3 regions of the Exiguobacterium sp. PHA03 genome follow, and region 3 is predicted to be linked to each of the others. Evidence: a T-box and tRNA genes for the amino acid it is inferred to sense, from the RefSeq annotation. Region 3 holds a T-box; the other regions hold tRNA genes.
What was found. The T-box of region 3 lies ahead of argS (arginine--tRNA ligase). A T-box ahead of a tRNA ligase gene usually reads a tRNA of that ligase, here a tRNA-Arg.
Positions count from the first base shown of each region.

Region 1: it encodes a tRNA-Arg, which carries the amino acid that the T-box ahead of argS (arginine--tRNA ligase) is inferred to sense. The anticodon was not compared.
Region 2: it encodes a tRNA-Arg, which carries the amino acid that the T-box ahead of argS (arginine--tRNA ligase) is inferred to sense. The anticodon was not compared.

Region 1 is NZ_JAUTYQ010000001.1:1,507,838-1,515,969, reverse strand. Features, by position in the region: gene sdhB (succinate dehydrogenase iron-sulfur subunit) at 1-804, shown strand, start outside; gene Q7C19_RS08040 (acyl-CoA thioesterase) at 861-1,316, shown strand; gene Q7C19_RS08035 (phosphocarrier protein HPr) at 1,382-1,645, shown strand; gene racE (glutamate racemase) at 1,732-2,538, shown strand; gene rph (ribonuclease PH) at 2,539-3,294, shown strand; gene Q7C19_RS08020 (XTP/dITP diphosphatase) at 3,291-3,884, shown strand; gene Q7C19_RS08015 (metallophosphoesterase family protein) at 3,890-4,399, shown strand; tRNA gene Q7C19_RS08010 (tRNA-Arg) at 4,473-4,546, shown strand; gene Q7C19_RS08005 (hypothetical protein) at 4,649-5,173, shown strand; gene Q7C19_RS08000 (hypothetical protein) at 5,201-6,187, shown strand; gene tig (trigger factor) at 6,298-7,590, shown strand; gene clpX (ATP-dependent protease ATP-binding subunit ClpX) at 7,825-8,132, shown strand, end outside.
Region 2 is NZ_JAUTYQ010000001.1:1,750,409-1,758,540, reverse strand. Features, by position in the region: gene trxB (thioredoxin-disulfide reductase) at 1-907, shown strand, start outside; gene rapZ (RNase adapter RapZ) at 1,020-1,889, shown strand; gene Q7C19_RS09250 (gluconeogenesis factor YvcK family protein) at 1,889-2,887, shown strand; gene whiA (DNA-binding protein WhiA) at 2,884-3,840, shown strand; gene Q7C19_RS09240 (hypothetical protein) at 3,923-4,159, shown strand; partial or broken gene clpP (ATP-dependent Clp endopeptidase proteolytic subunit ClpP) at 4,280-4,864, opposite strand; tRNA gene Q7C19_RS09230 (tRNA-Arg) at 5,047-5,122, opposite strand; gene Q7C19_RS09225 (RNA polymerase factor sigma-54) at 5,277-6,419, shown strand; gene Q7C19_RS09220 (glutaredoxin family protein) at 6,410-6,670, shown strand; gene Q7C19_RS09215 (sugar-binding transcriptional regulator) at 6,786-7,814, shown strand; gene gap (type I glyceraldehyde-3-phosphate dehydrogenase) at 7,868-8,132, shown strand, end outside.
Region 3 is NZ_JAUTYQ010000003.1:191,973-200,104, forward strand. Features, by position in the region: gene trhO (oxygen-dependent tRNA uridine(34) hydroxylase TrhO) at 1-890, shown strand, start outside; gene Q7C19_RS13505 (alpha/beta hydrolase) at 951-1,712, opposite strand; gene Q7C19_RS13510 (GGDEF domain-containing protein) at 1,749-3,425, opposite strand; T-box leader at 3,555-3,774, shown strand; gene argS (arginine--tRNA ligase) at 3,834-5,516, shown strand; gene Q7C19_RS13520 (hypothetical protein) at 5,547-6,152, shown strand; gene Q7C19_RS13525 (metallophosphoesterase family protein) at 6,215-6,808, opposite strand; gene Q7C19_RS13530 (YajQ family cyclic di-GMP-binding protein) at 6,889-7,383, opposite strand; gene pulA (type I pullulanase) at 7,495-8,132, shown strand, end outside.

The DNA of each region.
Region 1 (8,132 bases), on a different contig from region 3:
GCGACACCACTCGAATCATCTACTACGCAAAAATCGGTTCAATTCATCGTTCAACGTCAAGATGGACCTGATGGTAAACCGTATGATGAAGCGTTTGAAATTCCGTACCGTCCGAACATGAACGTCATCTCTGCTTTAATGGAGATTCGTCGTAATCCTGTGAATGCAGCCGGTGAAAAAACGACACCGATCAACTGGGATATGGGTTGTCTAGAAGAAGTATGTGGCGCTTGTTCCATGGTCATCAACGGTACACCACGTCAATCGTGTACGGCACTCGTCGATAAACTCGAACAACCGATCCGCCTTCAACCGATGCAGACATTCCCAATCGTTCGTGACCTTCAAGTCGACCGTCAGCGCATGTTTGATGCGTTGAAAAAGGTTAAAGCATGGGTCCCGATCGATGGAACGTACGACTTAGGTCCAGGACCACGGATGCCAGAGAACAAACGTCAATGGGCATATGAGTTATCGAAATGTATGACATGCGGCGTGTGTCTCGAAGCATGTCCGAACGTCAACGATCGTTCGACGTTCATCGGACCAGCATCGATCTCGCAAGTTCGTCTATTCAACTCGCATCCAACAGGTGCCTTCCATAAGGAAGAACGTCTTGAAGCGTTGATGGAAGATGGCGGGATCATGCAGTGCGGTAATGCTCAAAACTGTGTCGAGGTTTGTCCGAAAGGCATTCCGCTGACGACTTCGATCGCAGCGATGAACCGTCAGACGACACTTCACTCATTCAAGAAGTTCTTCGGTAGTGACGAAGGACGGACAGGTGAAGCAGTTAGTTCATAAGTTATTAAAGAAGGAGCCTGCTCCTTCTTTTTTCATTCAGACAGGAGGAACCGATTGTGCGCGTACCAGCTTATATTCCAGAACTCGAATCATGGCTTGAACAAATGAAACATGGAACACGACTCGACGTCGCTGTTCGTTTTGCAGAGACGGATGCCTATGGTCATATGAATAACCGGGTACCGTTCGTCTATTTCGAGGACGTTCGGACATTGATGTTAGAGGAGACCGGATACTCGCTTGCAGAAGACGGGATCATCGTCGTTGCGGATGCCCAGTGTAATTACATTCGCCAAGTGTATCCACGGACACGTCTCGCCGTCTATGCGTACCCAGTACATGTCGGAAGTGCATCGTGTGACGTCCATTATGCGGCATTTGATGAGCAGGGTGAACTGATGTTCACAGGACGGACATCGATGGTACAAATCAATCGTGCCGGGAAAGCATTCCCATGGAGTGAGACATATAAAAATTCCTTGCAGAATCGATTCGAATCCGTTATCATTTGATAATGAGTTCACATATTCGAAAACGACTCACTAGTACGTTATTAGTGAAGGGAGATTTCTTAATCATGGAAAAAACATTCAAAGTCATCGCGGATTCAGGCATTCACGCTCGTCCCGCTACTCAGCTCGTCAACACAGCATCTAAATTCCAATCAGACATCAACTTGGAATACAACGGAAAGACTGTCAACTTGAAGTCAATCATGGGTGTTCTTTCACTCGGAATCGCGAAAGATTCAGATATCAAAATCGTTGCAAACGGTGACGATGCTTCTGAAGCAATCACGACTCTTTCAGATATGCTGACTAGCGAAGGTCTTGCTCAGTAATCCTGTAATCGTACATTCTCGGACGCCGGTCTTGCACCGTCGTCCTTTTTTGTTACCATAAGATTGAGAGAAAGAGGTGGAGAAGAGTGAATCGAGCGATTGGAGTACTGGATTCCGGAGTCGGTGGATTGACGGTCGCACGTGAATTGATGCGACAGTTGCCCCATGAGCGAATCATCTATGTCGGGGATACACTACGTTGTCCGTATGGTCCGCGTCCAGAAGAAGAGATTCGTGAGTTTACGTGGGAGATGATTGATTATCTCGTACAACAAGATGTGAAATTGATCGTGATCGCCTGTAATACAGCTACGGCTGTCGTCTTAAAAGAAGCGCGAGAACGTTTAAATATACCTGTCATCGGTGTCATCGATCCGGGTGCCCGTGCAGCAGTCAAGGTGACACGTACGAAACGAATCGGTGTCATCGGAACGAAGATGACGATTACAAGTAATTCCTACGAGAAGGCGTTACGACATGTCGAAGGACAAGTCGTCGTTGAATCGTTAGCGTGCCCGCCATTCGTTCCGCTCGTCGAGTCGATGCAGACGGATGGCGCATACGTCGAACGTGTCGTTGCGAATACGCTACGACCTTTGATGAATTACGATATGGATACACTAATACTCGGGTGCACCCATTATCCGCTCTTAGCAGATGTCATTGGACGGGTCATCGGACCAGGCGTTCAACTCATCTCTTCAGGGGATGAAACCGCACTCGAAGTAGCAGCACTACTTGACTACAACACGATTTCAGCAGATGTGACACAAACACCAGAACATCGTTATTACGCGACAGGCGATATCCGCTCATTCGACCAAATTGCAACGGACTGGCTCGATCAGCCCATTCATGCGGAGCGCATCGTCCTTGGAACGGAGGAAGATTAAATGCGGACAGACCAACGAACGGCGGACGATCTCCGTCCAGTACAGTTATCAGTTGACATCAATAAACACGCGGAAGGTTCGATTTTGATTGAACTGGGTGATACGAAAGTCCTCTGCACGGCGACCGTCGAGGAAAGGGTACCACCATTTCTGCGTGGAAAACGCCAAGGCTGGATCAATGCGGAATATTCGATGTTACCGCGGGCAACCGCTCAGCGGACTGCACGAGAAGCCGTTCGCGGCAAACAGACGGGGCGGACGATGGAAATCCAACGTCTCATTAGCCGATCGCTTCGGGCGGTCGTCGATCTAGAAAAACTTGGTGAACGGACGATCTGGATCGATTGTGACGTCATTCAAGCTGATGGCGGAACACGAACAGCATCGATCACCGGTGGATTTTTAGCACTCGTTCGAGCTATCGATCAACTGATTCAAGCGGGAAAACTGACCGATACACCAATCAAAGAGGGCATCGCCGCCATCTCAGTTGGAATTGTCGAATCGAATGCCTTACTTGATTTATGCTACGAAGAGGATGCTGCAGCTGAAGTCGACTTCAATCTCGTCATGACCTCATCCGGTAAAATCGTCGAGATGCAAGCAACAGGAGAAGAGTCGACCTTTTCCCGTCAAGAGATGCTCGAAATGCTCGAACTTGGGGAAAAAGGTATTAAGGAACTGATTGAAGCCGGTCGCGAGACACTCGGTGTTTCGTGGTGGTATGTAGGAGAAGAAGTGGGGGAACATAAATGAAAGTCATCGTCGCAACACATAACGCTGGTAAAGTGAAGGAACTCGAAAGCATGCTTGGGCGTCTCGGCTATACAGTCGAGTCGTTACTCGATCATGCGGATGCTAAAGAAACGGATGAGACAGGTGAAACATTCGAGGAGAATGCACTCTTAAAAGCAACAGAAGCAGCATCCTACTTTGGTCACGCAGTACTTGCTGACGATTCAGGTCTTGAAGTCGATGCTTTAGATGGCGCTCCAGGTGTCTACTCGGCACGCTTCGCGGGTCTTGAAAAGTCGGATGCAGCGAACAACGCTCTACTACTTGAAAAGTTAGAAGGTGTTCCGGAAGAGGAGCGGACGGCACGCTTCGTTTGTGTACTCGCGCTAGCAAAACCAACAGGCGAAACATTGACGGTACGCGGAACAATGGAAGGGCGAATCGGTTTTGAAGCAACGGGATCGAACGGTTTCGGTTATGACCCATTGTTCGTCACGGCAAGTGGACAAACGGCTGCTGAGTTGACGAAAGAAGAAAAAGCGATGATCAGTCATCGTGGCAATGCATTGCGCAAGCTCGAACAGGACTTAACTACTTTCCTAGGAGTGTGATGAAAATGAGAGCGTTGATCGTTAGTGATAGCCATGGACTAGAACAAGAACTGCTTACGATATTCGAACGGCATCAGGACGTGGATTTGGCTTTTCATTGTGGAGACTCTCAATTGACACGCGACATTGAATCGTTATATCCATATCGTGTTGTACGGGGGAACTGTGATTATGGACACGATTTCCCGGAAGAAGTCACGTCGGAAATGGACGAGCATAAGGTCCTCTGTGTCCACGGACATCGTCAGGACGTCAAATATAGCCTAGATGTCTTGCAACATCATGCGAACGAAAAGCAAGCTGATATCGTTTTGTATGGTCATTCTCATGTTGCGAAGGCGGAGTATCGGGATGGTGTGTTATTCATCAATCCAGGATCGATTCGGATGCCACGCCATCGCCCAGACAAGACGTATGCGATTCTTGAAGTAGAACAAGACCGCTATTCTGTCGATTTTCTTGACATGAACGGGGATCGCGTCAATGCACTTCACCTCGACGGAACATTTTTGTAATAAAATAAATGCAATCTTTGTAATGTGATTGACACGAAAGAATTGTTCTAGTATAGTTTATTCGTGTTGACACGTCCCAATAGCTCAGCAGGATAGAGCAACGGCCTTCTAAGCCGTCGGTCGGGGGTTCGAATCCCTCTTGGGACGCTATAATTAAAATAGAGACTGCCCTTACGAGGGCGGTCTCTTTTTTTTATTTCAATTTTCGTTTATAATTAAGGTATCATGAACTCGAAAGGGATGAAAGCGATGTGGAAGAAAGTTGGTACAGTCCTGTTACTCAGTACGTTTCTTGTAGGGTGTAGTGAGATTTCAAATACAGTTGATGATGCAAAACAACAGGTCAACGATGTGAAAAATAGTGTCGATTATGCTGGAGAACTTCAAGGGATTGCGAAAGATACGGCACAAGTCACGTCCGACTTATCTTCTTCTTTGAATGAAGCGGCTGCGAAAGCACGCGAATCCACGAATCCGGAGCAAGCGCTCGACCAACAAGTCGAAAAGTTAAAGGAAAACGGAACGATTGATCAGTTCAATCAAGAGCTGGACCAAATCGACCAACGATTGGCGGGACTTGAAAATCCACCGCAAGAGTTACAAAATTTAAGTGCAAAGCTCGAGCAGTTCGTGAATCAATCAGAAGATATCACACGACTTCTTGAAACAGACGTCTCTCTCGATACATTAAATCGTCTTGGCATCGAACAAGCAGGGAAATTACAAGAGGCGATCACGAACTGGACATCATTGCTTGATCCATTCACAAACTGAACAGTGAATTAAAAGGAGTGTCGGAAAATGGGGACATCCCGCTGGATGGAACACGAATTAGAAGCGGAACGAGTGCGCATCCTCCGTTTGCCCGCATCTGAACAGGAACGGCTGGTCAAGGAATTAGAGACTGACCAATTGACAGGAGAAGACGTATTATACCGACTCTATGTCATTCAACCGCTATTACTGCATGACCGTGAACGATACGAAACTGTAGCAGAACGTTTTCTTGAAGTCGAGGGTGTGGAGCAAGTGCTCGCACTCTTTCTTTATGAACTCGGAGAACGGTATCCAATGAAGCTCGCTCTACGCTCGGCGTCACCGTATCTGCCGTATGGACTTGCGCTTCGGTTAGACGAGATCAAACAGCGGATGACGGTGCGAGAACAAAAGACGACACCGGTTCAAAAAAACAATGTTACTCAGAGTACTGTAACTTCCGGAACGGCGTTGATGCATGTGTTGCAACATGGAAGCTGGGTCGAACAAATGCGCCATTTGGCTGGTGCTGAATTCGAACGGACACCTGCGCTCTTTGACTACATCACACACAAGTATCTTCGTGCTCAGGATACAGAACATCAAAGCCTACTCGTCATCGATCAGTTATTAGGAAGTGTGATTGAGCATCTGTCCTATCCGGCAGACATTTATGTGCCACATTTAGATGTACACTGGACGATCTCGACGCGTCAAGATTTAGAAGAAGTGCTGATTGCGCATCAACAGGAACAACAAGCGTTACTCGCATCGATGCATACATTAGAAAAAATGGATCCTTTTCGAGCCTTGCTCGTCTTACGTTCGGACCAGTTGATTCATCTTGAAGAACGAGAAGCAATCGGGTCGGATATGGAGAAGTGGCTTCTCGCATGCGAAGAACTAGCCGGTCTGTCGTTTGAAAAAGAAGAGCCGGAACGTGACTTGAGTCCGCTAGCGAAGCGATTATATCAGGGGGTGCATATCCTCTATCCGGAAGTCATCGCATTCGAGCAGATTTACTTCGATTGAGACATCTGGAAACGATTCGTTCAACAGTGGTAATCGTCAGAACGATTGTGCTATAATGTGACTTGTTGTACACACATGTACGCTAATTGACAATTTTGGAGGGACTCAGCATGACTGCAAAATGGGAAAAACAATCAGGTAGCCTCGGCGTCCTCACGTATGAAGCGCCTGCTGAAGCATTTGATAAAGCGGTAGACCAAGCGTTCAAGAAAGTCGTTAAGACTTTGAACACACCAGGTTTCCGTAAAGGAAAAATGCCACGCGCAATGTTCAACAAAATGTACGGTGAAGAAGCACTGTACCAAGATGCACTCGATATCCTTTATAAGGACACAATCGAAGGTGCAGTCGTCGAATCAGGAATCGAGCCAATCGCGCTTGAAAACATCGACGTTGAAACACTCGAAAAAGGCAAGCCAGTCGAATTCAAAATCACGTTCGTCATCGAGCCAGAAGCTACACTCGGTGAGTACAAAGGTCTTGAGTACACAGCAGTTGAAACGAACGTTACTGACGAAGACGTCGACGCTGAACTCAAAACATTGCAAGAACGCGGTGCAGAACTCGTCGTTAAAGAAGATGGCGTCATCGAGAATGGCGATACAGTCGTATTCGACTTCGCAGGTTTCGATGGGGAAAACCAATTCGACGGCGGAACTGCTGAGAACTACTCACTCGTCATCGGTTCTGGAAACTTCATTCCTGGATTCGAAGAGCAAATGATCGGTTTAAAAACTGGCGAGCAAAAAGATCTTGAAGTGACATTCCCAGAGGAATACCACGAAGCATCACTCGCTGGAAAACCAGTTACATTCAAAGTAACAATCCATGAAGTCAAAGCGCAAGAGCTCCCTGAATTGACAGATGAGTTCGCAAAAGAGATGGATGAAGAAGTTTCTTCACTCGACGAGTTGAAAACAAAAATCCGTACGCGTCTCGAAAACACACGCAAACAAGAAGCTGATGCTTCAATGCGCGATGAGTTAGTCGAAGCGGCTACGAAAAACGCGACAGTTGATCTTCCAGAAGTCATGGTCGAAAACGAAGTCGAGCGTATGGTTCAAGAGTTCACACAACGTATTCAATCACAAGGCATCGACCTCAACATGTACTTCCAGTTGACTGGAACGACAGAAGAGGCAATGCGTTCTGAAATGAAAGAGCAAGCGGAAGAGCGCGTTAAGGCACGTCTCGTCCTTAAGCAAATCGTTGCTGACGAAAAAATCGAAGTAACAGATGAGGAAACTCAAACTGAACTTCAATCAATGTCAGAACTCTACAACATCCCTGCAGATCAACTTGAAACGATGCTTGCACCACAAGGTGGTCTTGAAACGCTTAAAGGAGATCTTCAATTCCGTAAAGCTATCGATGTTCTCGTCGACAACGCAAAAGCAAAATAAGCCATTTCATGGTTTTCGATCGACTTCAAGCCCAATTTCTGGTCTTGGAGTCGATTTTTTTGTACGATAGGTCAAACAAGGACAAACAATCCTTGGTTCAGGACATCAAACTGTAAATCGTTCGTCCAGGATTTGAAAGACTTTCCTTGTTCATGCTACAATCATAAATAGTAAAACGTGAGACGGGATGCTACAGGCGTCCATACAATTTCCACGTTAAAGGGGTGGACCTTTATGTTTAAATTCAACGAAGAAAAAGGTCAGCTAAAATGTTCTTTCTGTGGAAAGACACAAGAACAAGTACGCAAACTTGTTGCTGGACCTGGCGTTTACATTTGCGACGAGTGTATCGAACTCTGCAATGAAATCGTAGAGGAAGAACTCGGTACAGAAGAAGAAGTCGAGCTGAAGAATGTTCCAAAACCGCATGAAATTCGTACGACACTTGACGATTATGTCATCGGTCAAGAAAAAGCGAAAAAATCGTTATCTGTAGCGATGTATAATCACTACAAACGAATCAATGCTGGTGGTCGCGCAGA
Region 2 (8,132 bases), on a different contig from region 3:
TGGGATGACAGCCGCACTTTATGCATCACGTGCGAACCTTTCGACATTGATGATCGAACGCGGGATTCCGGGCGGTCAGATGGCGAACACAGAAGATATCGAGAACTACCCAGGATACGATAGCATCCTCGGACCAGATCTCTCACAAAAAATGTTCGACCACTCGAAAGCATTCGGCGCAGAATATGCGTACGGAGATGTTCGAAGCATCGAAGACGGTAAAGCATACAAAACGATTCATGCACACAACAAAGATTACTACGCACGGGCAATCATCATCGCGTCTGGTGCACAATATAAAAAAATCGGTGTACCGGGAGAAGAAGAGCTCGGCGGTCGCGGTGTCTCGTATTGTGCGGTCTGTGATGGGGCGTTCTTCAAAGAAAAAGAACTCTTCGTCATCGGTGGCGGGGACTCTGCGGTAGAAGAAGGTGTCTACTTGACACGTTTCGCGAAAAAAGTCACGATCGTTCACCGTCGTGATGAGCTCCGCGCTCAAAAAATCCTTCAAAAACGTGCGTTCGACAACCCGAAAATCGACTTCATCTGGAACCATACGGTTAAACAGATCAACGAACAAGACGGGAAAGTCGGCGGTATCGAGCTGATCAATACAAAAACAGCTGACGTGACGACGCATCCGATCGATGGGGTCTTCATCTACATCGGAATGAACCCAATCACAGGTTACGTCCAAGATCTCGGTATTTTGAACGACCAAGGTTACGTCGTGACGAACGAAGCGATGGAAACGAACATCAAAGGTATCTTTGCTGCTGGTGACGTTCGTGAAAAAACATTGCGCCAAGTCGTTACAGCAACGAACGATGGTTCGATCGCAGCGCAAAATGCACAGCATTTCATTGAAGCGTTGCTTGAAGAATTACAAGAATCCTCACACGCATAATATCGAACCAGTTTCATTGAAGGAGACTTCAGTGAAGCTGGCTCTTTTTTTATGATATACTGAAAAAGAAGCGAAAAAATACACACGGAACTGTTGTCTGGAGGGCGAAAAGATGGAACAGAATCAACCGCAACTTGTCATCATCACGGGTATGAGTGGGGCTGGGAAGACTGTCGCAATGAACAGCTTTGAGGACTTAGGCTATTTTTGTGTCGACAATCTACCCCCGACGTTACTGCCGCATCTCATCGAAGTCATTGGACAAGTGCGTCCTAAAATCGCCGTTGCCATCGATACCCGCGCGCGTGATTTCATCGACAGCTTTTTTGTCGTCTATGAGGATTTAAAGAAAACGGACTTACAAATCCGGATGCTGTACCTTGATGCACGAAACGATGTCCTTGTCCGCCGTTACAAGGAATCGCGTCGTTCGCATCCACTTGCACCGACGGATTCACCATTGATTGGAATCGAACGTGAACGGACGTTGCTCGAAGGATTCCGCGATAAAGCACAGATGCTGATTGATACGAGTGACATCAAGCCGCTTGCACTGAAAGAACGTCTCTTAAAGGAGTTCACGGAAGGCACACGGATTCCGTTCACGGTCAACGTCATGTCGTTCGGCTTTAAACATGGCTTACCGCTTGATGCGGATCTTGTCTTTGACCTGCGCTTCTTACCGAACCCGTTCTACATTCCAGAGTTGCGTCCAAAAACTGGACTTGACGAGGAAGTGGCATCGTACGTCATGCAATGGCCGGAAGCAAAGCTGTTCTATAAAAAACTCGTCGACCTGCTCGAATTCCTGATTCCGCAATACGAGCGGGAAGGGAAGTCGCAACTCGTCATCGCCCTCGGTTGTACAGGTGGGAAACATCGCTCAATCACGTTTGCAGAAGCGATCAGTAAAGAATTTGCGACGCAGTATCATATTGAGACGAATCACCGGGATTATGTGTATGCGAAGGGGGAGAAGTGATGAAATGGGAACGTAAAGTCGTCGCTGTCGGTGGTGGAACAGGACTCTCGACGCTTCTTCGTGGACTGAAACATTACCCGCTTGACATCACAGCCATCGTCACCGTTGCTGATGACGGGGGCAGTTCTGGTCGTTTGCGGACGGAATTCAATATGTTGCCGCCGGGCGATATCCGAAACGTCATCGTCTCCTTATCGAAGTCAGAGACATTGATGGACCGGATCATGCAGTACCGGTTCGAGACCGGGGAAGGACTGCATGGTCATTCACTCGGAAATCTGATGTTGACGGCAGCAACCCAACTTTGTAACGGTTCGTTCGTTGAAGCGATCGGTGTCATGGGGCAACTGTTGAACGCGGAAGGAAAAGTCTATCCGGCGACGGAACGGACGATCACGCTCTGTGCCGAGTTCGAGGACGGAACGATCGTTAAAGGCGAGTCGTTGATTCCGAAGGTCGGTAAGAAGATTGAACGGATTTTCCTTGAAGAACAAGATGTCCGTCCAGTACCGGAAGCGATTCAGGCGATTCTTGATGCCGATGTTATCGTCCTTGGTCCGGGCAGTCTCTATACGAGTATCATCCCGAACGTTCTGATCGACGAAATCCGGGAAGCAATCCAGCAATCGCTAGCTCCAGTCGTCTACATCTGTAACGTCATGACGCAGCCCGGTGAGACGACGGCGTTCACAGCCAATGAACATTTAGCGGCACTCGAACGCTTCCTCGGACAAGGAGTCGTCGATACGATCATCGTTAATAATGAATCGATCGATGCGAGTTACCTGAAGAAATACCAAAAGGATCACGCTGACATCGTCACCTATAATGAAAAACAATTCGAGTTAGCAGGCGTTGAAGTGCTTGCGGACGATATCGTCGATTACAATCATCACTTCATCCGTCATGACTCAGATGCTGTCGCAAGCCTCGTCATGCGAAAAGTGTTGTCGATTCGACGTATGCGTCAACTCGAAGGAAAGGAGGAGCTGACATGAGCTTTGCCTCAGAAGTCAAAAAAGAATTAACGCAGATTCCGATCACCGATCACGAGATGAAGGCGGAACTCGCGGCGCTTGCCCGGATGAACGGTGCGATCTCGTTCGGTCTCGGACGTGGTCTGACACTCGATATCTCGACCGAGAATGCCTCGATTGCCCGTCGGATCTATTCGCTTTTGAAAAAAGCATACGGGGTTCATCTCGATCTGCTCGTTCGGAAGAAAATGCGTCTGAAAAAGAATAATGTCTACATCGTCCGCGTCAAACAACAGGCGGATAAGATTTTGCAAGACCTCGGGATTTTAGGAGAAGGATTCACGATGATTCGTTCCATAAGTGACACGATCTTAAACGATGAACGAAAAGCACGCGCGTATTTACGAGGGGCGTTCCTCGCCGGGGGTTCGCTCAACAATCCGGCGACGTCGTCGTATCACTTGGAGATCTTCAGCTTATATGAAGAACACAATGCGGCGCTCCGCGGTCTATCAAACGTTTTTGATTTGAACGCAAAGGCAATCGAACGGAAAAAGGGACATATCCTTTATATCAAGGAGAGCGAGAAGATTTCTGATTTCCTCAAGCTCGTTGATGCGACACAATCGATGCTACGGTTCGAGGACGTCCGGATCTTAAAAGATATGCGTAACTCGGTCAACCGTCTCGTCAACTGTGAGACGGCGAACCTCAACAAAACGGTTGGTGCGGCATTACGCCAAGTTGAGAACATCAAGTTCCTCGAGCGGACGGTCGGGCTCGATGTCTTACCGGATAAGTTGAAGGAGATTGCGATTTTGCGTGTGACACATCAAGACGTCACGTTGCAAGAGCTCGGGGAGATGGTCGAAAGCGGCTCCATCTCAAAATCAGGGATCAATCACCGGTTGCGGAAGATTGATCAAATCGCTGAAAAAGTACGAAATGGCGAGTCGATGACAGGGGCCATATAAGAGGGTCGCTTGCGGGATGAACCATAGTCTACTATAATATATAGTCGATGCAACTAAATGTTCGAATTAAGGAGTTTTTGAAATGGCTAACGAAAAGAAACGTATTTCGCTGACAGTCGATGCGAAGTTTGATGAAGTGTTAACAAAAAAAGCAAAAGCAATCGGTGTACCGAAAAGCACACTCGTTGCGTTCGCAACATCTTTATTCCTGAAACAATTACAAGCAGAAGAAGAGCTTTCGCCACATGCGAACGCGATCTACTCGCTGATTCGTGAAAACCACGATATCGTTTCAGACATCACAGACTTGATCGACTGATCATCGCCCTCTCGTTCTATAAGGAACGGGAGGTTTTTTTGTATGTAACGATAACCGACAAGGCTTCGATTTTCTATGGATACAAAAAAAGTGCCTCCCGAAGGAGACACTCTGGATGACTTATGCACGTTCCATGACGCGGTCGATGAGACCGTAATCAGCAGCAGCTTGTGCTGACATGAAGTTGTCACGCTCTGTATCGCGTTCGATGACTTCAAGTGGTTGTCCTGTGTTTTCAGCCATGATTTTGTTGAGGTGCTCACGCATTTTGATGATACGCTCCGCATGGATTTTGATATCCGATGCTTGACCTTGTGTACCACCGAGTGGTTGGTGAATCATGATTTCAGCGTTTGGTAACGCGAAACGTTTTCCTTTTGCGCCTGCTTGTAGCAAGAACGCACCCATCGATGCTGCCATACCGATACAAATTGTTGAAACTTGTGGCTTGATGAAGTTCATTGTATCGTAAATCGCCATACCGGCAGTGATCGAACCACCTGGGCTGTTGATGTAAAGCGAGATTTCTTTATCTGGATCTTCTGCTGCTAAGAACAGAAGTTGGGCAACGACTGAGTTGGCGACGTTGTCGTCAATCGCGCTCCCGAGAAGAATAATGCGGTCTTTTAGCAAACGTGAGTAGATATCGTAAGCACGTTCCCCGCGGTTTGTTTGTTCGATGACTGTTGGAATTAACATAGTCTTTGCCTCCTTATAGTTGGTATGTAGCTTCCTATTCGACTTATCCTTATCATAATCCTTTGGTCAATATTGGTCAAAAGATACGATGCGACTTTTAGGTATTTTTCCATTACAAGGGCAAACGAAACATATCAGTATAGAAAAAAGGCAATGCCATTGCTGGCATTGCCTTGTAGTTGAATAAATGGTACACCCGGAGAGATTCGAACTCCCGACACCTGGTACCGGAAACCAGTGCTCTATCCCCTGAGCTACGGGTGCATCTGATGTACTGAACAATTAATAGTATAGCGACATTTTTTCAGAAAAGCAATAGGGAAGCATGACTTTTCTTTTCTCAAGCGACTCAAAAAGGGGTTCAGAGCATGTTTTTTAAAACGTTTCTTCTATAATAAGAAGTGAGGGAGGGAAATCGATGGATCAACGCCAGGAACAAACGCAACAGATGACGTTATCGGCGTCACAACAGTATCAGTTACATGTACTTGAGCAACCAGCGGCAGAACTAGAGGAGGAATGGCGACGGTTGAAACGACGGTTGCATCGTCATTACCCGAATCAGGTTTCGTTAGAGGCCGAGCAGATGGCAGGACATTTGGCATCCTATGAAGACGAGCTTCTTGCACAAATACGTTTAGAATCAGTCAGACAGGAAATAGGATATATGGCGGAACAACTCATCGTGTATTTAGAAGCGGACGGTTTATTGCGGACATCGGACGAGGAACTCGCTGCATCCTTCTCGACCGATGTCGCAACGATTACAGAAGCACGGACACTCTTACAACAATGTGAACCAGTCGGCATTGCTGCCCGCTCGGAACGCGAGTGCCAGTGGTTACAGGCGGTCGAGCTAGACGACGCAGAATTGATCGGACTGACGAATCGGTTGCGACATGAACCGGCGAGTCAAGTATTCGCGCAGTTCAGTGAGCCGGACCGAACGCGGTTGCGAAAACGACTGACACGACTGAGCCGGACACCGGATCTTCCTAAAGAAGAACGATTGGTCATGGCAGAAGCACGGATTCACCTGTTAGATGGAAAACTTCAGATCGACTGGATGACACTCGACATGGATCAGAAGTGGCTCGGATTAAAAGAGGCAACGCCTTTTTTGCGCGCGTACGAACGACGTCGCGTTACGATGCATGCCATCCTCTCGGTCTTGCTTGAGCGACAAGAACGCTGGTTCAAGGGAGAACTGCATCTTGAGCCACTGACGAAAAAACAAGTCGCTGAGGCGACGGGGCATCATCCGTCAACGATTGGTCGAGCGATTGCTGCGAAGTATGTCGAGACGGTTCATGGTCTCGTTGCTTTAGAAGACTTGTTCGTCTCACGGACGACAACCGGAGATTCGAGTTTTTTAATTAAACGGCGGATCGCCGAATACATTCAACATAGCGATCGTCCGTTAAGTGATCAGCAATTGACGGATCGTCTGCAAGCAGACGGTCTGACAGTCGCGCGACGGACGGTTGCGAAATATCGGGCAGCACTTGGTTTAACGAAAAAAACGATGCAGCAAAGGAAGGCGCAATCAGAATGGGATTAAAACGACACAGACACTTAACACTCTATTCACGTCCGGGATGTACGCTATGTGAAGAAGCCGCCATCTTACTCGACTTCGTACTCGATGAGTTTCCGGAATGGACATTCGAGGAAGTCAACATCGATCAGGATGAAGCGCTCAGTCTACGGTTCTTATATGAAATTCCGGTCGTCATGCATGACGAGGAAATCTGGAGTTATGGCAAATTTGATACGGAAACGATAAGAAACCGCTTACTTCAAAAAACTTGAGAAACGAGACTTGCAAGGCGAGAAATGGACTGTTATGATAACGGTGTACCAAGTGGGACACGTTATGACATGCGGGACAGAAAGCGTCCAGCTACTTGAGAGGAGAGGGAAATACATGATTCGGCAGTTAGTCCAGATCCAAAAACGAATCGTGCCTGATCTGATCGAAGAAATGCAGACACGCTACGACATCCTTCATTACGTACGACTGATGCAACCGATCGGACGACGTACGCTTGCGACAAGCCTTGGCTTGACGGAACGCGTCTTACGTCGGGAAGTCGACTTCTTGAAGCAGCAAGACCTCCTAGAGGTCGCGACGCAAGGGATGTCCTTAACGGATGAAGGACGAAATGTTCTTCGCAGCATGCACAGCATCATGGGAGAACTCGCAGGGATCTCAGACATGGCGAAAGCCTTGAAAGAGAGACTTGGAGTACGGGACGTCGTCATCGTACCGGGTGATTCCGATGAGACCTTCTGGGTACAACGAGACATGGGGCGGGCGACCGTCGCACGACTCAAACGAGAGCTTTCTTCAGACCATCACAATACGATCGCTGTCACAGGCGGTACGACGATGGCTTCCGTCGCGGCGATGATGTCGCCAGACAAGGAACACCGTCCAATGACGTTCGTTCCGGCACGCGGAGGACTGGGAGAAACGCTCGAACTACAAGCGAACACAGTATGCTCACGGATGGCGTCACGCGCTCAAAGTGATTATCATCTGCTTCACATCCCCGACATGGTCAGCACGGAGACGTTCGTCAAGATGATCGAAGAGCCGAGCATAAAAAATGTGCTTCAAATGATTAAAGGTGCTTCAATCGTGGTACATGGAATTGGTGAGGCGAAAACGATGGCAAAACGTCGTCGCGCGTCTGAGGATCTCCTGACCCGACTGGAACATGAACAGGCAGTAGCGGAAGCATTCGGATATTACTTCGACCGAGACGGGAACATCGTGCACCGGGTCAAGACGGTTGGTCTCCAACTGGCTGACTTGAAGCAAGTCGAACACGTCATCGTCGTCGCAGGTGGTCATTCGAAGGCAGAAGCGATCAACGCCTATGTGAAACAGTCGCCGGACATCATCCTGATCACGGATGAAGGCGCAGCAGCTTCGATTTTGAAAGGGTAACCCCCTTTTGAATAATAGATAACTCGCTTTACATTAAAAGGAGGAAAATTATCATGGCAGTAAAAGTTGGTATTAACGGATTTGGACGTATCGGACGTTTGGCACTTCGTCAAATTCTTCAATTCGATGGAATCGAAGTAGTCGCGATCAACGACCTTACAGACACTAAAATGCTTGCACACCTTCTCAAATATGATACGACTCAAGGTCGTTTCGACGGCGAAGTTGAAGTACACGACGGTTACTTCCTCGTCAACGGTAAAGAAATCAAAACACTTGCTAACCGCAACCCAGAAGAACTCCCATGGGGCGAGCTCG
Region 3 (8,132 bases):
TTTATAAGTATGTTCCAATTGAAAATGCGGAACAGCTAACGAAAGAGCATCTTGCTTACTGTAAAGAGCTCGGTATCAAAGGTCGGATTTTGATTGCACCAGAAGGAATCAACGGCACACTCTCTGGAACGGTCGAACAAACGGAACAATACATGAAGGACTTGACGGCGGATCCACGATTCGCTGACATCGAATTCAAAATTGATGAAGTTGAAGATCATGCCTTCAAAAAGACGTTCGTCCGTTACAAAAAAGAACTCGTCACATGGCGTTTTGAGGACGAATTCAACGTACCAGAAGAACACGCTGCGTATCTTGAACCAGCAGAGTGGAAAGAAATGATGAAACAAGATGACGTCGTCATTCTCGATGTACGCAACAACTACGAATACGACCTCGGACACTTCAAGAACGCCGTAAAAGTCGATGTCGATGCTTCACGGGAATTTCCTGAATGGCTAGACGAGAACGAGCATTTGTTTGAAGGGAAAAAGGTTCTCACATACTGTACGGGTGGCGTTCGTTGTGAGAAATTCACGGCGTACTTCCGTAAACGGCAACAGAGTGATGATATCTTCCACCTGAAAGGCGGAGTCGTCATGTATGGAAAAGATGAACAGACACAAGGAGAAGACTGGGAAGGTGAACTATACGTCTTTGATGAGCGTGTACAAGTTCCTGTCAATGCCGTCAATCCGTCTGTCGTCTCAGAATGTTACTACTGCGGAAAACCGGAGACGCGCTATGTTAATTGTGCAAACCCGGAATGTAATCGACAGCACTTCTGCTGTGAAGAATGCGAACCAAAAGTCATGCGTTCGTGTTCCGATGAATGCCGGGAGCATCCGCGCAACCGTTATGAAAAAGAGCAACAAGAAGAATTAGTATAAGGCACGCGTAAAAAGCCGGATGATTTCTTTAATAGAAACCGTCCGGCTTTTTTTGTGTATTCAAGAGGACGGGAACAAGTAACGTAAAATATCTGGCAAACGTTTGGCCCAGGCCGTTTCATGATGGATTGCTTCCGGAATGATCGTATAGCGACTTTGAGTGAGTTTCTGTTCAACCGCTCGCGCTAAGACATCATTCGTGTGTAAATAATCCGTCTCGGTCATCGGACCACTCACTTCTTTTGTGCCGACGTCCATATAACAGCGATGCGTTGCAGACAGAGACGGGCTTCGCTCTATGAATTCAAGGAGTGAGGAGAAGTTTGCCCATCCGGCAGTCGATAAGGCAGCGACGCGCGTGATGACTTCCGGATACGCGAATAATCCATATAGCGAGATGACGCCACCCATCGAACTGCCGATCATTGTCGTATCATCAGGGCGTGTCGCATAGTTGGCATCAATGTATGGTTTTAACTCGCGGATGATCCAGTCCATATAGACCTTACCGTTGCCACCAATTGACGTCCGATGCGAAGGATAGGCGCTCCGCATCAATAAGGCTTCGTCACTCCAAGGAGCATAGTCATCGTACCGATCCATTCCATCTTCTGGACTGTCAATCGCGACGACCATTGCCGGAATCTGTGTCTGTTGTAGTGCAAGATGAATCTCCCAGCCTTTTCCGAACGAGGCGGTTTCTCCACTAAAGACGTTTTGTCCATCATGCATATAAATTACTGGTAATGCTTCAGAAGGATCCAAATGGGGCGGACGATGAATTCGAATCGTCCGGTGGGCTTGTGATGTCGGTAGCGTCATTTCAATTTCCGTAATCGACAATAGAGTCACGACCTTTCAAAGGTTTGCATAATGCGCGGTACAATTGCGTCCGTTGTGTTTTCCGCCGACATAGAGTGCATGGTCGGCTTGACGTAACGATTCTTCGAACGTCCGTTGATATCTTTCATCCACTGTATCAATTCCGAGGCTGACGGTTAAGGACAGTCGGTGACCATCGACGAGGAAGGGACGATCCATGACCGCATGGCGGACCGTCTCGGCAATCTGAATAGCAGCCTCTTGACTACCATTTCGCAACAGAAGCACGAATTCCTCCCCACCATAACGAGCAGCAAAGACATCATCATGTTGCAATTGGATCGCCTGGATACGTCGGCCGAGTTCACGAAGGACGAGATCACCTACTTTATGACCGTACGTATCATTGACACGTTTGAAATGATCGATATCGAACAGAATTACGGAGAGCGGGTAGGAGTCAGCGGCAAATTCCTGCCGACCGTGTTCATAAAAAGCACGGCTATTCGGTAATTCGGTCAAAGCATCGGTCCGACTTTCCGTATAGAGTTGGACCGTTTCACGTGAGCGTTCTAAGACGCGACAAAAGGTACGAAGCAAACGAGATAATTCGTCAGCATTTGTCACATCATAGGCGTCTGCGACTTGATGGAACAGGATGATCGAAACATCGACCTCTCCGCTCGTAATCGAAGGAATCGCTAGCATCGAGTGACGATCGACAGGCAATCCGATTTGAATATCGTTTCCCCAGTCGCAACGCAGACCATAGATGATTGGGGTATGCAAATCGTCAGCTGACAAGGAATGAAACAGTGGTAACACGTCGATTGGTTGTTTCGTCCGAATGTTATAGATGACTTGTTTCCGCTGTTGTTGAATTGAGATCCAACCTTCAGAAAACGGCAACAGATGTGGTAAATCGAGGAGTAACGAATCGATCGTCTCGCGCTCGAAGCGGGAAATCAACAAGTGTTCCTTCGCATCATCAAATCGTTTGGCATTATCGTTTGCTTCAAGGGAGTCACCACGTTCTTGCAACAGACGTTTGAACAAGAAGAGAATCAAGGCGGATACTGTAGCCGCGACGAGCGGACTTTCATCGTAGAACCAGATTCCAAGTAGAGCACTTAACATGCTGATTCCATAAACGAGGGACTGCAACTTCACGAGACGTCGCCAATCGTATTTCAAGTAGAGGAAGCGATTGACGAACAGACATTGGAAGTAAGAGACAAGGAAGACAGTGATCAAAAAGCCGATGAAGGGAAGCAGGGCTTTCATATACGTAAAGTTTGAGCCGGTCGGTCCACCGAGCGCTTCATACGCAAATACCGGAAGCGAGATGTAGACTAAATCAAACAAGGCGTTGATCGGGTAGAGATAGGCGAAACGTTTCCAGCGAATCGCTTTTCGGTGAGACATGAATTGAAAGACGAGAATACCGACTTGGCTTAAAATCAAAGCGTACGTCAAACCGTAATTGAGGAATAAAAATAAGATGATTCCTTCTTGGAATGTATAATAAATGCCGCCACGACGGACATTATCGAACTGAAACAGGAGAACGAGCCCAAACAAATAAAGAGTATTGACGATGGAGATGGAAGGATGGAAGGTAGGTGGATGAACGATGCCAATCAATAATAACGTCAAGGCGACGAGACTGAAAACGATCCAGCTCGTCCGGGCTACCTGTTGGTAGTAGCGCATGAAACATCCCTCCCCCTGAGAAGTATCTTTTATTCCTATACCCGAATTGTGGAAATTTTGATAAGCCATTTACCAAAAAAATAAGGTTGAGAGAAAAGAAAGAATTGCGTATAATGTGAAAGATATCGAATACAGTCGATGATGAAGAGAGTAACGGTTGATTTTCGTCAACTAGCGAATCAGGGAATGGTGGAAGCCTGAGGACGAACCGGTCGTGAAGCGCACTTCTGAGACGCTACCCGATTCCTGAAGGAAAAGGCGTAGCCGGGGGAACCCCGTTATCCCCGAACAAGGTGGGTGTCAAAAATGACACCAAGAAGAGTGGTACCGCGGTCATTCCGTCTCTTTGCGCGTGGCGCAAGGGGCGTTTTTTATTGCCAAAAATCAGTGAAGCAGGAGGAAATAAAGATGAGTTATAAAACGCAATACGCAGAAGTATTACATCAAGTCATGGAAGGTGCCTTATCGGTTGAACAAATCGAACAACTGATCGAGCAACCGAAACATGAAGATCATGGAGATCTGGCATTCCCATGTTTCATGCTCGCGAAAGCATTCCGTAAAGCACCGAACATGATTGCTTCGGAGCTCGCAGAAAAAATTGATGCGCCGTTGTTCTCAAACGTTCAAGCTGTTGGTCCTTACATTAACGTCTTCTTGAACCGGGAAGTCGTCTCGCAAGAAATCGTCAACCAAGTCCTGACGGAGCAAGAGGCGTTCGGATCAAGTGAAGCGAATGGAAAAACGATCGTCACTGATTTTTCATCACCAAACATCGCGAAACCTTTCTCGATGGGTCACTTACGTTCAACAGTAATCGGAAATGCGCTCAACCAAATCTCACGTAAAAAAGGGTACGACGTCGTCGGTGTCAACCACTTAGGGGACTGGGGAACACAGTTCGGGAAATTGATGGTGGCTTACACGATGTGGGGTGAGGAAGAAGCGGTCCGTGCAGAACCAATCAAGGAATTGTTGAAATTATACGTCCGGTTCCACGAAGAAGCGGAAACAAATCCGACGCTTGAGGACGAAGGACGTCTCTGGTTCAAAAAACTCGAACAAGGTGATGAGCAGGCAACGACGCTTTGGACGTGGTTCCGTGAAGTCTCACTCGTCGAGTTCAACCGTGTTTATGAGATGCTCGGTGTTAAATTCGATAGTTTGAACGGAGAAGCCTTCTACAACGATAAGATGCAACACGTCATCGATTTGCTCGAAGAGAAAGATCTCCTCGTCGAATCAGAAGGGGCAATGGTCGTTGACCTCGAAGCAGAGGGTATGCCACCTGCCTTGATTAAAAAGAAAGATGGCGCAACGCTTTATGCGACACGTGACTTAGCAGCTGCTGTCTATCGTCTCGAAACGTACCGCTTTGAGCAAGCGTTCTACGTCGTCGGTGGGGAACAAGCGCTTCACTTCAAGCAATTGTTCGCAGTCTTGAAGAAACTTGGATTTGAGAACGTCGACGGAATGCACCATGTGCCGTTCGGTCTGATCATGAAGGACGGAAAGAAAATGTCGACGCGTAAAGGTCGGATCGTCTTACTTGAAGAAGTACTACAAGAAGCGATCGACGTCGCGAAGCAAAACATCGCGGAAAAAAATCCGAACTTAGCGAATGCCGAAGCAACAGCTCGTCAAGTAGGTGTTGGCGCCGTCATCTTCCACGACTTGAAGAACGAACGGATGAACAACATCGAGTTCGATCTTGAGCAGATGTTGAAATTCGAAGGTGAAACAGGACCGTATGTCCAGTATACGAATGCTCGTGCGCACTCATTGCTCCGTAAAGGTAGCTATGATGGCACACCATTCGCTGGCAGTGCCGATGATCATGCATGGGGTGTCGTCTCGATGCTGAACCAATTCTCGACGGTCATCGATCGTGCATTCACACGTCGCGAGCCGTCAATCATCAGCCGTTACGTCTTAGATCTTGCACAAAGCTTCAATAAATACTACGGACACGTCCGTGTTCTCGAAGATGACGCAGCAAAACAATCGCGTCTTGCACTCGTCAAGTCTGTCACGATCGTCTTGACAGAAGGTCTTCGTTTACTTGGTGTCGGCGCTCCGGAAGAAATGTAAGACCAATCCACGAATAAGAAGAGGTAGATTATGAAGACTGAGACGAAAGACCGATTACAGCAAGCTGCTTCACAGATGAAGCAGGAGCCTTTGGCAGAAACCGTCGCCTTCATGGCTGATTTTCACGGGAAAGTCGCTGCTTGGTTACCGGGAGAGTCTGTCGATTTCGTTCACGATTTCGTGACGGCGCCGGAAGCTGATTTGATTGCTCCGATTGAAGGAGACGCGTTGCGCACGAAAGACAATTTTGAATTCTTCATGCGTAAGAAACAGACACGAAAAAAACTCGGCGAACTGTTGACGCTTTGGAAGTCGGCACGCACGACAGAGACGTTGAGTCAAATCGATGCGATCGGATTAAAAAAATGGCTCGCTCGTAATGAATTCCGTTCGGAAGATAAACCATGGGATTATTTGAACCGTCTGCATGTTCTTCTGTTCCTTGATTTGATGACGACGATCATCGATGATCATCGATTGACGAGTTTGCATGAGCAACTTGTCGGTACAACACCAGTTCCGACGAGCTTCGTTCGTCGTCAAGGGGATGTCCGTCAAGTCATCGAAGCATTCGCGGAAGAGACGAACTTCACACAAGTGGATATCGTCAAGGCATCGCTTGTCCGTTATCTCTGATCAATAAGATGCATGAACAAAAGCCGTCGAGCCCTGTGCCCGACGGCTTTTGTCGTATCCTCTTACTTCGCCTGATAGAATACGATCGATTGTTGCACTGAATCGTAAAGACACCATTCTCGTTCGAACACGACAGGACCTAGATTGATGGCATATCGTCCTCCATTAATGGATAAAGATTGATACAATGGGCTCGACAGAGCAATACCATTTCGAAACAAACCTCTGATATGACTATGACCAAAAAAGAGTACTGGTTCACGTTGCTGTGACAGATCAGGCAAAAAATCACGGGACCAATTCAATTGATCTCCATGAATCAACAATGCACCCTCGATGTGTTGTTTTCGAGGGCAGTCGCGTAACGCATCGATGACAGGAGATAGTTGCGGTGGAACGAGCGACAGGATGCGCTCTTCTTGATTACCCAGTAACGTCTTAAAATCAATTAGGTTTAAAAAATCATCATCAAGCGTCACGACGAGGGAGAGCGATTCGAAAGAATAGCGCTTCGCTCGCTTTTTACCGACATGGCATTCATGAACATCACCGAGACAAAACAAATGCGCATCGGGAGCGAGCTGTCGTATGTCAGCTAGGACAGCCGCTGTGTCGGCTACTGAACTGTGAAGATCCGCAAAAAGGGCATAACGCATGATCGACCACTCCTTTGTTAAGGAGATACCCGAAAATGCGTTATGCCTATCTTTTGAATATGAGCGTTCAGATCAATCGATTAACGGAAGTTAATGAATTGAACATCGACTGATAATGGAAGCTCACGAACGATCTGCATGACTTGTTGTAAGTCGTCACGTGATTTACCTGTGACGCGGATTTGGTCATCTTGGATCTGTGTCTTCACTTTTAATTTCGATTCCTTGACGGCATTGTTGATCTTTTTCGCGTCGTCACGGTCGATTCCACTTTTCAGGATGACACGTTGTCGGACCGTATTCCCGGCAGCCTGCTCGACTTTTTCATACTGCAGGTTTTTGGTTGGGACTTCGCGCTTGATCAATTTTGCTGTTAAGACATCTTTGACTTGATCGAGTTTGAAATCGTCATCTGAGATTAGAATTAAATCCTCTTTTTCGAGCTTCATGTCGCTCTTTGAACCTTTGAAGTCGAAGCGGTTCGTGATTTCCTTCAGTGCGATTTGGACCGCGTTCTTGACTTCCTCGATGTTGATTTGTGACACGATATCAAATGAATTATCTTTTGCTGCCATTTCAATCTCCCCTTTCATTCCACTCTCTATTTTAGAGAGGAATACCGGAAGCGTCCACTGCTTTGAAATTTTGTTATAATAAAAACCATGAAATGAAAGGGGTGCTTGGCTTTGAAACAAACAGCAGACATGTTGACGCTCACACCGCAAGAACTGGATGAGCGATTTGCCTATAGTGGAAATGATTTAGGAGCGACCTTCTCAGAGACAGCGATTCACGTGCGCTTGTGGGCGCCGACAGCAGAACGTGTCGTGATTCGTCTCTACAAGACACTACGCGCACGAAAAGTCGAAGAGGTCGAGATGGTGGCAGACGAACGGGGAACGTACGTCGTTGAACTCGATCGAGCGACATATGAAGGTTATTTCTATACGTTTCAAGCGAGCATCAACGGACAAAAGGTCGAGGCGGTCGATCCGTATGCGAAAGCCGTCGGAACGAACGGAAAGCGCGGCGCATTAATTGACCCGACCAGTGTGACACCAGAACGATGGATTGAAGAACGTCCATTGTTCCATTCTTCGCAAGACGCAGTTGTCTATGAATTACACGTACGCGATGCAACGAGTCATCCGGCCAGTGGTGTCGTTGCACGTGGTACGTTCGCTGGACTGACGGAAGCAGGGACACGGACACCAAATGGTGGATTGACAGGGCTTGATTATTTAGCAGACCTCGGTGTGACACATGTCCAGTTACTACCGATCTATGATTTTGGCTCGGTCAATGAGACAGCGCCGAACGACCC